DNA from 2 places in the Pseudomonas grandcourensis genome. Region 1 is predicted to be linked to the other one. Evidence: riboswitches for the same ligand, from Rfam matches in the RefSeq annotation. Region 1 holds a riboswitch; the other holds the start of a gene.
What was found. A riboswitch is a leader RNA that binds a small molecule or an ion and turns the genes downstream of it on or off. The one in region 1 is predicted to bind cobalamin.

Region 1 (7,756 bases):
CCCGCACCGTAGGCACCGGGTTTGGCCCCGAAAATCCGCCAGCCGGCCTGGCGTCGCGCAGCGTCTTCATCGAGCCCTGACTGCAGCAAGGCTGCACGCTCGGCGCGGACCTTGGCCGCCAATGGGTTGAGGTCGTCCGGCTCATCGAGGTCGGCCACCGCTTGCACTGCCGCGTCGAACAAGCGAATCAGATTGGCAAAGGCATCACGGAAGAAACCGGACACACGCAAGGTCACGTCCACCCTCGGGCGGTCGAGCAAACTCAACGGCAGAATCTCGAAATCATCGACCCGCTGGCTGCCGGTGGCCCACACCGGACGCACGCCCATCAGCGCCATCGCCTGGGCGATGTCATCGCCGCCGGTGCGCATGGTCGCGGTGCCCCACACCGACAGGCCGAGCTGGCGCAAATGATCGCCGTGGTCTTGCAGGTGCCGTTCGAGAATCAGGTTGGCCGACTGGAAACCGATGCGCCACGCCGTGGTGGTCGGCAGGTTGCGCACGTCCACGGAATAGAAGTTGCGACCGGTGGGCAGCACGTCCAGGCGACCACGACTCGGCGCGCCGCTGGGACCGGCCGGGACGAAGCGACCGCTCAGGGCGTCGAGCAATCCGCACATTTCCGCCGGACCGCAGGCGTCCAGACGCGGAGCGACCACCTCGCGCAGGTTGTCGATGATGGCTTGCACCTCGATCCAGTCCACATCCTGTAGGAGCGAGCCTGCTCGCGATGGTGTGTCAGTTGACATCAATGTGGCTGACACACCATCGCGAGCAGGCTCGCTCCTACAGGGGCTATTCAAAGCGTCCGAAATCAACTGCGCGGCGAACAATTCCAGGCGCTCGCGGGTATCACCCGCCGTGCGCCATGTCTCATTGCTGATAAGCAAAAGTGAATCGGGACGCGGCCCGGTCCACGGCTCGGCCAGCGCACAATCCAGCGGATCGAACCCCAGCCTGAAAGCCTTGGCCAGTGCCCGCAGCAAACTCGACTGCCCGCCCCGCCCATCGCCCCGTGGAATGCGCAACAACGCCAGCAAGGTATCGATACGCAAACGCCCGGTGGGAGATTCGCCGAACACATGCAGGCCGTCGCGGATCTGCGACTCCTTCAAATCGCACAGATAGGTGTCGAGTCGCGGCAACCAGATCGCTGCGTCGGCATCACTGTCGAGTTGTTCGTCCAGTTGCAGTTCACGGTCGATGTGGGTGTCACGCACCAGTTGCAGGATGTCACGCTGCAACTCTCGGGCGCGACGCGGATCGAGCAACTGCGCTTCGTAATATTCGTCGGCCAACAGTTCGAGGTTGCGCAGCGGGCCGTAGGTTTCGGCGCGGGTCAGCGGCGGCATCAGGTGATCGATGATCACGGCCTGGGTACGCCGTTTGGCCTGGGCACCCTCGCCCGGGTCGTTGACGATGAACGGATAGATGTTCGGCAGCGGCCCGAGCAGTGCGTCCGGCCAGCAGTTTTCCGAAAGTCCCACGCCTTTGCCCGGCAGCCATTCGAGGTTGCCGTGCTTGCCGACGTGGATCACACCGTGGGCGCCGTAGGTGTTGCGCAGCCAGAAGTAGAACGCCAGGTAGCCGTGGGGCGGCACCAGGTCCGGGTCGTGATACACCGAGCTCGGGTCGACCTGATAACCCCTGGCCGGCTGAATGCCGACGAAGGTCAGGCCAAAACGCAGGCCAGCGATCATCATCCGTCCGCTGCGGCACATCGGGTCGCTTTCCGGCGCACCCCAACGTTCGAGCACCGCCGCACGGTTGGCTTCGGGCAGTGCGTTGAACATCACCAGATAATCATCCATGCCCAGGCTTTGCTGGCACGGACGCAGGTCGAGGGTCTCGAGGTCGTTGCTGACGCCGCCCAGTAACTGCTGGATCAATGCGGTGCCGCTGTCCGGCAACTCAGCCGGCAATGGATAACCTTCGGCATGCAGCGCCCGCAGGATATTCAGCGCAGCCGCCGGGGTATCGAGGCCAACGCCGTTGCCGATGCGACCGTCGCGCGTCGGGTAATTGGCGAGAATCAAGGCAATGCGTTTTTCCGCATTGGGCACCCGCGCCAGTTCGACCCAACGCCGCGCCAGTTCGGCAACGAAATCCATGCGTTCCGGTTGTGGCCGGTAGCAGACCACATCCGACTGACTGCGCTCACTGCGCCACGCCAGGTCCTTGAAACTGATCGGGCGGCTGATGATGCGTCCGTCCAGCTCCGGCAAGGCGATGTGCATCGCCAGGTCTCGGGGGCCAAGCCCCTGTTCGCTGGCGCGCCAGCCGGGTTCGTTGTCTTGGGCGCAAATGGCCTGGATCACCGGAATATTGCGGCGAAACGGGCGCAGATGCGGTGCTTCTGGACTGGATTGGGCGAAGCCGGTGGTGTTCAAAATCACCGAGACGCTGCCCTCATCCAGCCAGTCCTCGACCACGCAAAGACAACCGGGCTCCTTCAGGCTGGCCAGCGCTATCGGCAACGGATTCAACCCCGCAGCCTGCAAGCGCTGGCAAAAAACATCAATGAACGCGGTGTTCGCCGCCTGCAAATGCGAGCGGTAGAACAGCACCGCCGCCACCGGTTGATCGGCGTGCCAGTCGGCCTGCCAGTCGCTCAGTGCAGCGGAGTGTTTGTGCGGATGGTAAATCGCCGTGCGTGGCAGGGTTTGCGGCTCGCCCCAGGTGTAATCACGGGCCAGCCAGCGGTTGGCCAGGCAGCGGAAGAAATCGAGGGCGTTGCCCATACCGCCCTGGCGCAGAAACTGCCAGAGACGGTCGCGATCCTCGGCGCCGACGGTGCTCAGGTCACTGAGCTCCGGGTCCGGGCGATCATCACCCGGCACCAGAATCACCTGCACGCCGCGCTGAGACAGTTCGACCAGGCGCTCGATGCCGTAACGCCAATAGGCGATGCCGCCGTGCAGCGAAATCAGGATCACCTTGGCGTGACGCAGCACTTCATCGACGTACAAGTCGACCGAGGCATGGTTCTGCACCTGCATCGGGTTGGCCAGGCGCACGCTCGGGTAATCGTCGGGCAACTGCTGCGCCGCTTCGGCGAGCAGTGCCAGGCTGGAATCGCCGCTGCACAGGACCACCAGTTCGGCGGGGGTTTGTCCAAGGTCGGCAATGTTGTCATCCGACACGAAACCGCCGGGCTGGGTCCTGAGCAGGTGCATGGCTTACACGCTGAGCGCGGCGCGCAATTGCGCTTCGAGAACAGTGGCGTCCAGTTCCTGGCCGATCAGCACCAGACGGGTGACTCGTGCTTCTTCAGCGCCCCACTGGCGGTCGAAATGCTTGTCGAAACGCGTGCCCACGCCCTGGATCAGCAGGCGCATCGGTTTGTTCGGGATCGCCGCAAAACCCTTGACCCGCAGGATGCCGTGTTGGACCACCAGTTGGGTCAGCGCGTCCAGCAGCAGGCTTTCGTCGGCTTGCGGCAGCTCGATGGAGATCGAGTCGAAGGCGTCGTGATCGTGGTCATCATGATCGTCGTCGCCATCGTGATGGTGGTCGTGGTGGCTGTGACGGCTGTCGATGTGTTCTTCGGAGCCGGCCCCCAGGCCGATCAGCACGTCCAGCGGCAGGCGACCGCTGCTGGCTTCGACGATTTTCACCGCTGGTGGCAATTCCTCGGCGACTTCCATGCGCACACGGGCCAAGTCCGCCGGGTTGATCAGGTCGGTTTTGTTGAGGATCACCAGATCAGCGCTGGCCAGTTGGTCGGCGAACAGTTCGTGCAGCGGCGATTCGTGGTCCAGGTTCGGGTCGAGTTTGCGCTGGGCGTCGACCTGATCCGGGAACGCGGCGAAGGTGCCGGCGGCCACGGCCGGGCTGTCGACCACGGTGATCACCGCATCCACCGTGCAGGCACTGCGGATTTCCGGCCACTGGAAGGCCTGCACCAGCGGCTTGGGCAGGGCCAGACCGGAAGTTTCGATCAGAATGTGGTCAAGATCACCGCGACGGGCCACCAGTTCGCGCATCACCGGGAAGAATTCTTCCTGGACGGTGCAGCACAGGCAGCCGTTTGCCAGCTCATAGACACGGCCGTTGGCTTCTTCTTCGGTGCAACCGATGGAGCACTGCTTGAGGATTTCGCCATCGATGCCCAACTCACCAAATTCGTTGACGATCACCGCGATGCGGCGACCCTGGGCGTTGTCGAGCATGTGCCGCAACAGCGTGGTCTTGCCCGAGCCGAGAAAGCCGGTGACGATGGTGACGGGGAGTTTGGCCAGTGTTTTCATCGGATGCCCTATGGCTAATGTGGCGGGCATACGGGACGACGACCGGCAACGCGGACGCGCGTGCCTGAAGAGTTCGCCACCGGATCACCCCGCCCGGTTGAAATTGAGAATCTGTGACGAGGCAGGTCTCCTGGCTGACGGTGTGCCGGCCTTGAGCCTGGCATTCGCTGCGCCTTCCCGCCGGCCTCATGGATTGAGCCTGCAGTGGCGTGGCAACGAACATCACCGTTCACAGTTGCGGGGGCAGCCGCGGCATCGACCGCGTTCCCTTCTTAGCTTCGGCAAACACCGAAGAACCTCGAAAGCGCAAGGCTACGCATGGTATTGGGGCGGGTCAATGTTCATGCTGAGAATGCGATCACTTGTGGCGAGGGGGCTTGCCCCCGTTCGGCGGCGCAGCCGTCGCAAGACCTGAGTGCAGGATTTATCAGTAAGATTGCCGGGGGCCGCTTCGCAGCCCAACGGGGGCAAGCCCCCTCGCCACAATGTGCTGTGCGAACCTTAAATGCGAACCCTTGCCAATTGACGCCCAACCCCCGCCCATGCTCTCCTACACACCTTGTTACGGGTGCCCTTCACAGGGTGAAACGGGAAACCGGTGAATCATGTGCTTTACTCTTAAGCCATGTCAGTCCGGTGCTGCCCCCGCAACGGTAAGCGAGCGAAGCATCAGATCCACTGTGCCACTACGGCATGGGAAGGTGATGTTTTCAGGTTCAGGCCCAAGCCTTTACCCCTCGTGAGCCCGGAGACCGGCCCGCAACACAAAGTGACCAGTACGATCACTGAACCAACAAACCCGCGGTGGGCGGGCGCTGTTTGAAACCTTGCGCGCCTGGTCGTGCGGGTTTTTGCATGCGCTCTTATTCCCCGCTGACAGACCAGAGGGAAACGCCATGTCGATCATCAGCAGCGCCGAACACACAGCCGCGAGCACCACCTCAACCCTGACTCAACGTCTGACCGCCGCCGTCTGCGCGTCGATTCTGGGCGCCTGCCTTGTTTATTTCGCCGGTTTCTCGCACATCGAAGCGGTGCACAACGCCGCCCACGATACCCGCCACAGCTCCGCGTTCCCGTGCCATTGAGAGCTGTCGACATGATCAAGCGTATTGCGCAAACCGCAGGTTTCACCGGGCTGCTGGCCGCCCTGTTGCTGACCCTGCTGCAAAGCTTCTGGGTCGCTCCGCTGATTTTGCAGGCCGAGACCTACGAAAAATCCGAACCGGCCGCTGTTGAAATGCATGAGCACGCCGACGGTGCGATGGCTGCCCACACTCACGATGCCGAGGCCTGGGAGCCGGAAGACGGCTGGCAGCGCGTGCTGTCGACCACCGGCGGTAACCTGGTGGTGGCCGTCGGTTTCGCCCTGATGCTGGCCGGCCTGTACACCTTGCGTGCGCCGACCAAAACCTCCCAGGGCCTGCTCTGGGGCCTGGCCGGTTACGCGACCTTCGTGCTCGCGCCGACCCTCGGCCTGCCTCCTGAATTGCCTGGCACTGCCGCCGCCGACCTGGCACAGCGGCAACTGTGGTGGATCGGTACGGCCGCCTCCACTGCCGTCGGTATCGCCCTGATCGTATTCAGCCGTCACTGGCTGATGAAAGTCCTCGGTGTGGCAATCCTTGCCGTTCCCCATGTGATTGGCGCGCCGCAACCGGAAGTGCATTCGATGCTCGCTCCGGAGGCGCTGGAAGCCCAGTTCAAAATCGCTTCGCAACTGACCAACGTGGCGTTCTGGCTGGCCCTGGGCCTGATCAGCGCCTGGTTGTTCCGTCGCAAAAGCGATGGTCAATACCACGCATGACTGACGTCAGCACAGCGCCGACCCTGGTGGTCGGCCTGGGCTGCCAACGGGGCTGCCCCGTCAGCACGTTGCTGGCGCTGCTCGATCAGGCGCTGGAGGCACACCAGATTGCTCGCCATGAAATCAAGGCGCTGGCCAGCATCGATTCGAAGCGCGACGAACCTGCGTTAATCGAACTGGCTCAGCAGCTTGGCCTGGAAATGATGTATTTCAGCAGTGAACAACTGGCCGCTTATGAACCGCAACTCAGTCATCAATCGCAGATAGCGTTTGAACGCACCGGTTGCTACGGCGTGGCGGAAAGCGCCGCACTGGCCCTGGCGGAACAACTGGCCCAGGCTCCGGCAAAACTGCTGATTCCACGACAAAAATACGCCCAGGCAACCCTGGCATTGGCTGGCGCTGCGTAAAAAACCGATAATCCCCGCCTTCGATCATGAACATTCTTCATCTGAAGCCCTGTTCAGTCCCTTTTTCCCCACAGGAACCGACGATGACCGTCTACTTCATTGGCGCAGGTCCCGGCGACCCCGAACTGATTACCGTCAAGGGCCAGCGGCTGATTCGCAACTGCCCGGTGATCATTTATGCCGGTTCTCTGGTACCTGCCGCCGTACTGGAAGGTCACCGTGCCGAACAGGTGGTCAACAGTGCCGAACTGCATCTGGAACAGATCATCGACCTGATCAAGAGCGCCCACGCCAAGGGCCAGGATGTGGCCCGGGTGCACTCCGGCGATCCGAGCCTGTATGGCGCCATTGGCGAGCAGATTCGCTATCTGCGTGAGCTGGGCATTGCGTTCGAAATCGTACCTGGCGTCACTGCGACAGCCGCTTGCGCAGCGCTTTTGGGTGCGGAACTGACGCTGCCGGACATTTCGCAGAGCGTGATCCTGACGCGCTACGCCGACAAGACCGCCATGCCACCGGGAGAGGAATTCTCCAGCCTGGCGCAACACGGCGCGACCATGGCGATTCACTTGGGGGTCAGTCACCTGGCGAAGATAGTTGAGGAACTGCTGCCCCATTACGGCGCCGATTGCCCGATTGCGGTGGTTCACCGCGCGAGTTGGCCGGATCAGGATTGGGTGGTGGGCACGCTTGAGGATATTGCCGGGAAGGTTGAAGCCAAGGGCTTTCGCCGTACGGCGTTGATTCTGGTGGGTCGGGTGTTGGGCAGCGATCACTTTAGCGAGTCATCGCTGTATCGCGCAGGGCATGCGCACCTCTATCGCCCTTAAAATCTTTTATGCTTCACCCACAAAAAACGGCGCTCACGGGGCGCCGTTTTTTCATTTCGCAGCGAACACCTTAGTAGTAGGCGTTTTCTTTCTGCGTGTGGTCGGTCACGTCGCGAACGCCCTTGAGCTCGGGAATACGCTCGAGCAAGGTGCGCTCGATGCCTTCCTTCAGCGTCACGTCGGCCTGGCCGCAGCCCTGGCAACCACCGCCGAACTGCAGAACGGCGATGCCGTCTTCGACCACGTCAATCAGGCTGACCTGACCGCCGTGGCTGGCCAGCCCCGGGTTGATCTCGGTTTGCAGGTAGTAGTTGATGCGCTCGTTGACCGGGCTGTCGGCGTTGACCATCGGTACCTTGGCGTTTGGCGCCTTGATGGTCAGTTGGCCGCCCATGCGGTCGGTGGCGTAGTCGACAACGGCATCGTCCAGGAAGGCTTCGCTGAAGTGGTCGATGTACG
Region 2 (7,756 bases), 1.9 Mb from region 1:
TCGGAACCAGTGTCTTGTTGGGTTCCGGTAGTTGAGGTGACGGGCCGGTACCGTCGGAGACTTGCAGCCGGGAGGTCTCGCCACAAGCGGCGAGCCCTCCGCAGAGCGCGATAACGAGAACGAGCGGGGACGTGCGCATGCTGGTCTTCCCTATGAATGCCTTGTTCTATTCATAGAGGAGGGGTGTCGTGCGATGGTTCAACTCTCAGCCGCGTGCTTCCTTGAACAGCACCGCAATGCCGGGGTGATAGTTGCCGGCTTCGTTGCGCAACTTGCGGTAGGCATAAGGGAAATACCAGGCGACAGCGCAGGTGTGTTCCTTTTGCAGGTCGTCGACCATGTCCTGGAGTTCTTCCGGCGTTGCGCCTTGCTGGGCTTTTTGCGGGGCGACGAACAGGCAGCCGAGTTTCAGGTCGCTGGCGTGGCTCACGCGCTTTGCATCGCTGGCGATGTCGAGCAGGGCCTGGGTCAGATTGAGGCTGTTGACCCGTGGCCAACGCTGGCTGGTCTGGATGTAGGCGCGGGTTTCGGGCGAGGCCAGGAGCAGGTCGGCGCGGCTGTTGCGTTCGCCTTCTTCGGTCTGCTTGCGGGTGGGCGTCTGCTGCAGCGTGACCATCTCGGCCATCCAGGCCGCGGCAGACAGCAGTCCGAGATTGGCCTTTTCGTCATGCCAGTACGGTGTGTCGCCATCACCGCGGACGGCGTTGTAACGGTCGATGCATTCGAACCAGTGCTCGAGCACCGGGCGCAGGAATTCCAGCTTTGGATTGCTGATGATCATGCCTTGCATGGGCTCACCCTTGTTATTGTGTTGTGAGATTGTGGCTCTTTGATATCACTGCTGAGAGCGTGGCACAAGATTGACGTCAGTTTATTGATGGATGGCAGTTATTCGCTCGATGGCCTCCCGGCTTTAATTGACGCTCCACCCCCAACCCTCTAACCTTCGCGGCTTGTTTCAGGTGCTCTGTGGCTTGGGTCGACAGAGTGAAACAGGGAAGCCGGTGAGTGAGTCCTTCTGTTGGTCGAAGGCCCGCAATTCCGGCGCTGCCCCCGCAACGGTAAATGAGTGAAAACTGTGTGTGATGCCACTGTGTCGATTCGATGCGGGAAGGCGCACAGTCCGGCCCCGCGCCACTCATGAGCCCGGAGACCGGCCTGATTCATCCAGCGGCATCACGGTGGGCGATGCCAGGCTTTTTGCCTTCTATTCTTGTGCCTGCCCGCCGTTATTCCTGCCTCAACGGAGAGCTCCCCCATGACTGATACCCCCGATCGTGACGAACGCCACCTGGCGCGCATGCAGCGCAAAAAAGCCGTGATCGACGAGCGCATCGCCAATTCCCCGAACGAGTGTGGCCTGCTGCTGGTGCTGACCGGCAATGGCAAGGGCAAGAGCAGTTCGGCCTTCGGCATGCTTGCCCGCGCCATGGGGCACGGCATGCAATGCGGCGTGGTGCAGTTCATCAAGGGCCGCAACAGCACGGGCGAAGAGTTGTTCTTCCGGCGCTTTCCCGAGCAGGTGCGCTTTCACGTGATGGGCGAAGGTTTTACCTGGGAAACCCAGGACCGTCAGCGCGACATCGCCGCCGCCGAAGCTGCCTGGGCGGTGTCGCAGCAACTGCTGCGCGATCCGTCCATCGGTCTGGTGGTGCTGGATGAGCTGAACATCGCCCTCAAGCACGGCTACCTCGATCTCGATCAGGTGCTCAGCGACTTGCAGGCCCGGCCGCCGATGCAACACGTGGTGGTCACCGGTCGTGCCGCCAAGCCGGAAATGATCGAGATGGCTGACACCGTCACCGAAATGGGCGTGATCAAACACGCCTTTCAAGCCGGGATCAAAGCGCAGAAAGGCGTCGAATTGTGAGTCAGCCTCGACACTGTCCGGCGGTTCTGATTGCCGCGCCGGCTTCCGGCCAGGGCAAGACCACCGTCACCGCGGCGCTGGCCCGATTGCATCGCAATCAGGGGCGCAAGGTCCGTGTGTTCAAGTGCGGTCCCGACTTTCTCGATCCGATGATCCTCGAGCGCGCCAGCGGTGCGCCGGTGTATCAGCTGGACATGTGGATGGTCGGCGAGCAGGAGAGTCGCCGGTTGCTGTGGGAGGCTGCCGCTGAAGCGGACCTGATCCTGATTGAAGGCGTCATGGGGCTGTTCGACGGTACGCCGTCGAGCGCCGATCTGGCGCGGCATTTCGGTGTGCCGGTGCTGGGTGTGATCGATGGCACCGCCATGGCCCAGACCTTCGGCGCACTGGCCCTGGGGCTGGCGCGTTATCAGCCGGACTTGCCGTTCGCCGGGGTATTGGCCAATCGTGTCGGCACGCTGCGCCACGCGCAACTGCTTGAAGGCAGCCTGACTGAAGGTTTGCGCTGGTACGGCGCGCTGTCCCGGGAAACCGGGATCGAATTGCCGAGCCGGCACCTGGGGCTGGTGCAGGCCAGTGAGTTGAACGATCTCGACCTGCGCCTTGATGCGGCCGCTGATGCCCTGGCCAGCAGTTGCGAGGTTGCGCTGCCGCCGGCGGTCGAGTTTGCCACCCCTGATGTGATCGTGGCCGAGCCGCTGCTGGCCGGTGTGCGCATTGCCGTCGCCCGGGATGAAGCCTTTGCGTTCACCTACGGTGCGAGCCTGGATCTGCTGCGGGCGATGGGCGCCGAGTTGTCGTTCTTCTCGCCGATCCGCGACAGTGGGTTGCCGGAGGCGGACAGCCTGTATCTGCCGGGTGGTTACCCGGAGCTGCACCATGTTGCGCTGGCGCAAAACACCGCGATGCTCGACGCGATCCGCGCCCACCACCGCGCAGGCAAACCCTTGCTCGCCGAGTGTGGCGGCATGCTGTATCTGCTCGATTCCCTGACCGATGTCGAGGGCACTCGCGCCGAACTGGTTGGCTTGCTGGCCGGTGATGCGGTGATGCAAAAGCGTCTGGCAGCGCTGGCGTTGCAAGCGGTGGACCTGCCGGAAGGTTCGCTGCGCGGGCACACCTATCACCATTCGCTGACCACCACTGAACTGGCGCCAATTGCCCGTGGCTTGAGCCCTAACGGCGGGCGCGGAGCGGAGGCGGTCTACCGTGAGGGGCGGATGACGGCCTCTTATGTGCACTTTTATTTTCCGTCGAACCCCACGGCGATTGCCGCGCTGTTTGCGCCAGACCTTGAGACCGTCATCGCTTCCATAATGGATCACCTGACTCCTGTGGGCGCGAGCCTGCTCGCGAAGCGGCCATGACCGACAACGCATTTTCCGAAGCCGAACGCGCAGCGGTCTATCGCGCCATCGCCGAACGCCGCGACATGCGCCACTTCAGTGGTGGCACCGTCGAGCCCGAATTGCTCCAGCGCCTGCTCGAGGCCGCACACCAGGCACCCAGTGTCGGCCTGATGCAGCCCTGGCGCTTCATTCGCATCAGCGATCGCGCCTTGCGCGGGCAAATCCAGGCCCTGGTGGAAGAAGAACGCATCCGCACCGCCGAAGCCCTCGGTGAGCGCAGCGATGAGTTCATGAAGCTCAAGGTCGAAGGCATCAACGATTGCGCCGAGGTACTGGTCGCCGCGCTGATGGACGACCGCGAGCAGCATATCTTCGGTCGCCGCACCTTGCCGGAAATGGACATGGCCTCGCTGTCCTGCGCGATCCAGAACCTGTGGCTGGCGTCCCGCGCGGAAGGGTTGGGCATGGGCTGGGTTTCGCTGTTCGAGCCGCAAGCCTTGGCCGATTTGCTGGGGTTGCCTCCTGGCGCCAAACCACTCGCGGTGCTGTGCATGGGGCCTGTCAAAGAGTTCTACCCGGCACCGATGCTGGTGCTCGAAGGCTGGGCGCAGGCGCGTCCGCTACATGAATTGCTGTATGAAAATTATTGGGGAGTGAATCGATGAGTGTGGCGTTGTTGAGTGTCGCCGCGGTTGCGCTGGATGCGCTGCTGGGTGAACCCAAGCGCTGGCATCCGCTGGTGGCGTTCGGCCGTTTTGCCGAGCGCATCGAGCAACGTTTCAACGGCGGCGGTCGTGGCTGGCGCAGCCATGGCGTCACCGCGTGGGTGATTGCCGTGTTGCCGCTGACATTGTTGGCCACGGCATTTTCCTGGGCGCCTTATGTCGGCTGGATCGTCGAGATTCTCGCGCTCTATTGCGCCCTCGGCATGCGCAGCCTCGGTGAGCACGTCGAGCCTGTGGCCAAGGCCCTGCGCGGCGGTGATCTTGATGAAGCACGCAAGCGTGTGAGTTATCTGGTCAGCCGTAAAACCAGTGATCTGGATGAAACCGAAGTCGCCCGTGCCGCTACCGAGTCGGTGCTGGAGAACGGTAGCGACGCGGTGTTCGCCGCATTGTTCTGGTTTGCCGTGGCGGGCGCGCCGGGCGTGGTGCTCTACCGCCTGAGCAATACGCTGGATGCGATGTGGGGTTATCGCAATGAGCGTTTCGAACGGTTCGGCTGGGCGGCGGCGAAGGTCGACGACGTGCTCAATTACATTCCTGCGCGCCTGGTGGCACTGACTTACGCGCTGTTGGGCAAAACCCGACTGGCGTTGAAATGCTGGCGCACCCAAGGCCCGACCTGGGACAGCCCGAACGCCGGCCCGGTGATGGCGGCAGGGGCGGGCGCCCTTGGCGTCGAATTGGGTGGGGCGGCGATTTATCACGGCGAACTGCATCAGCGTCCGCAGTTGGGCGAAGGCGTGGCGGCGGATGCCGACTCCATAGACCGGGGCTGGCAATTGGTCCAGCGCGGGGTATGGTTATGGCTGCTGATTCTCTGCCTGGGGGCCGAATTTTATGCTTGAGCACGGTGGGCGACTGCGCAAGGCAGCGCTCGAATACGGCATAGATGAAGCCGACTGGCTGGACCTGTCCACGGGCCTTGCGCCCTGGCCGTTCCCGGTGCCGGATATTCCGCTGCGGGCCTGGGCTCGTTTGCCGGAGGCGGACGACGGTCTGGAGCAGGCCGCCTGCGATTACTACGGCACCTTGCAGGCATTGCCGGTGGCCGGCTCGCAAATGGCGATTCAACTGCTGCCGCGCTTGCGTCGGGCGGGCAAGGTCGGCGTGCTGTCGCCGTGTTACGCCGAGCACGCCGAAGCGTGGCGTCGCAACGGCTACATCGTGCGTGAAGTGCTGGAGCAGGAAGTCGACTTCTTTATCGACAGTTTCGACGTGCTGGTGGTGGTCAATCCGAACAACCCCACGGGCCTGAGCCTCACCCCCAGTCGGCTGCTCGACTGGCATACGCGGCTGGCCCAGCGCGGTGGCTGGCTGGTGGTGGACGAAGCGTTCATGGATAACACGCCGCAACTGAGCCTGGCGCCTTTTGCCCATCAAGTCGGGCTGATCGTCTTGCGCTCCTTCGGCAAGTTTTTCGGCCTGGCCGGTGTGCGCCTCGGGTTTGTGCTGGCCGAGCGCAAGTTGCTCAAGTTGCTCGCTGAACAAGTGGGGCCCTGGGCCGTGAGCGGGGCAACCCGGGTAGTGGGCCAGGCCTGTCTGCGCGATACGCAAGGGCAGACGCGGCAACGGGAGCGCACCGAAGCAGCCAGCGAGCGCCTTGCGTCGTTGCTGGAACAACACGGCTTCGAGCCTCAGGGCGGTTGTGCGCTGTTCCAGTGGCTGATCACCGAGCGCGCCGAAGCACTGCATGGGTTCATGGCCCGGCGCGGCATTCTCCTGCGGTTGTTCACGCACAACAGCAGCCTGCGATTCGGCTTGCCCGGTGACGAAATCGCCTGGGTACGACTGGCGCAGGCGTTCGAAGATTTCGCCAAGGAAAACCAATGACCACGCTGATGGTGCAGGGCACCACCTCGGATGCCGGTAAAAGCACGCTGGTGACCGCGCTGTGCCGTTGGGCCACACGCCAGGGCGTCAGGGTGGTGCCGTTCAAGCCGCAGAACATGGCCCTCAACAGTGCGGTGACCGCCGACGGTGGCGAGATTGGCCGTGCCCAGGCGGTACAGGCCCAGGCCGCGAACCTTGAGCCGCACACCGACATGAACCCGGTGTTGCTCAAGCCCAACAGTGACACCGGTGCCCAGGTGATCATCCATGGCCGCGCCGTCACGACCATGAACGCCGTCGCCTATCACGACTACAAAACCATCGCCATGCAAGCGGTGCTGGCCTCCCACGAGCGCTTGAGCGCGGCGTATCCGCTGGTGATGGTCGAGGGCGCTGGCTCGCCGGCGGAAATCAATCTGCGGGCCGGCGACATCGCCAACATGGGCTTCGCCGAAGCGGTGGATTGCCCGGTGCTGCTGATCGCCGATATCAATCGTGGTGGGGTTTTTGCGCACCTGGTAGGCACCCTCGAACTGCTGTCGCCGAGCGAACAGGCGCGGGTCAAAGGTTTCGTCATCAATCGCTTTCGTGGCGACATCGCGTTGCTGCAACCCGGTCTCGACTGGCTCGAAGAGCGCACCGGCAAACCGGTGATCGGCGTGCTGCCGTACGTGATGGACCTGCACCTTGAAGCCGAGGACGGCATCGATCAACGCCAGACCGACAAAGCCGAACAGGTGCTGAAGGTGGTGGTGCCAGTGCTGCCGCGCATCAGCAATCACACCGATTTCGATCCGCTGCGCCTGCATCCGCAAGTGGACCTGCAATTCGTCAGCCCCGGCCAGGTGATTCCGCCCGCCGACCTGATCATTCTTCCTGGCTCGAAAAGTGTGCGCAGCGACCTCGCGTACCTGCGAGCCAACGGCTGGGAGGCTGCCATCGCCCGGCATCTGCGTTACGGCGGGAAACTGCTGGGGATCTGTGGCGGCCTGCAGATGCTCGGTGAGCAGGTGCATGATCCGTTGGGCCTCGAAGGTGCGCCGGGTTCCAGTGCCGGTTTGGGGCTGCTGGCGTTCCAGACCCGGCTCGAACAAGAGAAGCAGTTGCGCAACGTGCGTGGCCGCCTGGCGCTGGAAGATGCGCCAGTGGCGGGTTATGAAATTCATGCCGGCGTGACCACAGGGCCGGCCCTGGAAAACGCCGCCGTGCAACTGGATGATGGCCGCTGTGATGGTGCGCAAAGTGCTGACGGGCAGATTTTCGGCACCTATTTGCACGGACTGTTCGAATCGCCGGCGGCGTGCAGTGCACTGCTGCGCTGGGCGGGTTTGCAGGAGGTGCAGGACGTGGATTATCACGGCTTGCGCGAGCGTGATATCGAGCGGTTGGCGGATCTGGTGGAGAAGCATCTGGATACTTCTCTGCTGCGTCAGCTCTGTGGGTTCTGAGGCGGTTCTAACTCCGCTATCGCGAGCAGGGCTCGCTCCCACAGTTGACTGCGTTTCCATGTGGGAGCGAGCCTGCTCGCGATGACTTAAGTTGCCTCACCGAAGATTTTAGGGAAACAACCATGCTCCAACTGATCCTCGGCGGCGCCCGCTCCGGCAAGAGCCGTCTGGCTGAAAAGCTCGCCATCGACAGCGCCCTGGCCGTGACCTACATCGCCACCAGCCAGCCACTGGATGGCGAAATGAGCGAGCGGGTGGCCCATCACCGCGCCCGTCGTCCTGCCGAATGGGCATTGATCGAAGAACCGCTGGAGCTGGCCCGTGTGCTGCGCGAATCCGCCCGTGCCGATCGTTGCCTGCTGGTGGATTGCCTGACCCTGTGGTTGACCAATCTGCTGATGCTCGACGATGCCGAGCGCTTGCACGCCGAGCGTGATGCCTTACTGGACTGCCTGGCGTCGCTGCCGGGTGAAATCATTTTTGTCAGCAACGAGACCGGAATGGGTGTCGTGCCGCTGGGCGAATTGACTCGCC

Region 2: linked by a shared signal. The riboswitch ahead of cobO (cob(I)yrinic acid a,c-diamide adenosyltransferase) and the one ahead of cobW (cobalamin biosynthesis protein CobW) in region 1 are both predicted to bind cobalamin.

The regions. Positions count from the first base shown of each region.
Region 1 covers NZ_CP150919.1:3,741,462-3,749,217, forward strand. The annotation lists gene cobN (cobaltochelatase subunit CobN) at 1-3,176, opposite strand, end outside; gene cobW (cobalamin biosynthesis protein CobW) at 3,180-4,250, opposite strand; cobalamin riboswitch at 4,353-4,566, opposite strand; cobalamin riboswitch at 4,800-5,026, shown strand; gene AABM52_RS16720 (CbtB-domain containing protein) at 5,147-5,338, shown strand; gene AABM52_RS16725 (CbtA family protein) at 5,350-6,057, shown strand; gene AABM52_RS16730 (cobalamin biosynthesis protein) at 6,054-6,467, shown strand; gene cobM (precorrin-4 C(11)-methyltransferase) at 6,551-7,297, shown strand; gene nfuA (Fe-S biogenesis protein NfuA) at 7,368-7,756, opposite strand, start outside.
Region 2 covers NZ_CP150919.1:1,885,984-1,893,739, forward strand. The annotation lists gene AABM52_RS08365 (sorbosone dehydrogenase family protein) at 1-139, opposite strand, end outside; gene AABM52_RS08370 (hypothetical protein) at 206-790, opposite strand; cobalamin riboswitch at 944-1,177, shown strand; gene cobO (cob(I)yrinic acid a,c-diamide adenosyltransferase) at 1,259-1,870, shown strand; gene AABM52_RS08380 (cobyrinate a,c-diamide synthase) at 1,867-3,237, shown strand; gene bluB (5,6-dimethylbenzimidazole synthase) at 3,234-3,884, shown strand; gene cbiB (adenosylcobinamide-phosphate synthase CbiB) at 3,881-4,789, shown strand; gene cobD (threonine-phosphate decarboxylase CobD) at 4,782-5,774, shown strand; gene AABM52_RS08400 (cobyric acid synthase) at 5,771-7,222, shown strand; gene cobU (bifunctional adenosylcobinamide kinase/adenosylcobinamide-phosphate guanylyltransferase) at 7,345-7,756, shown strand, end outside.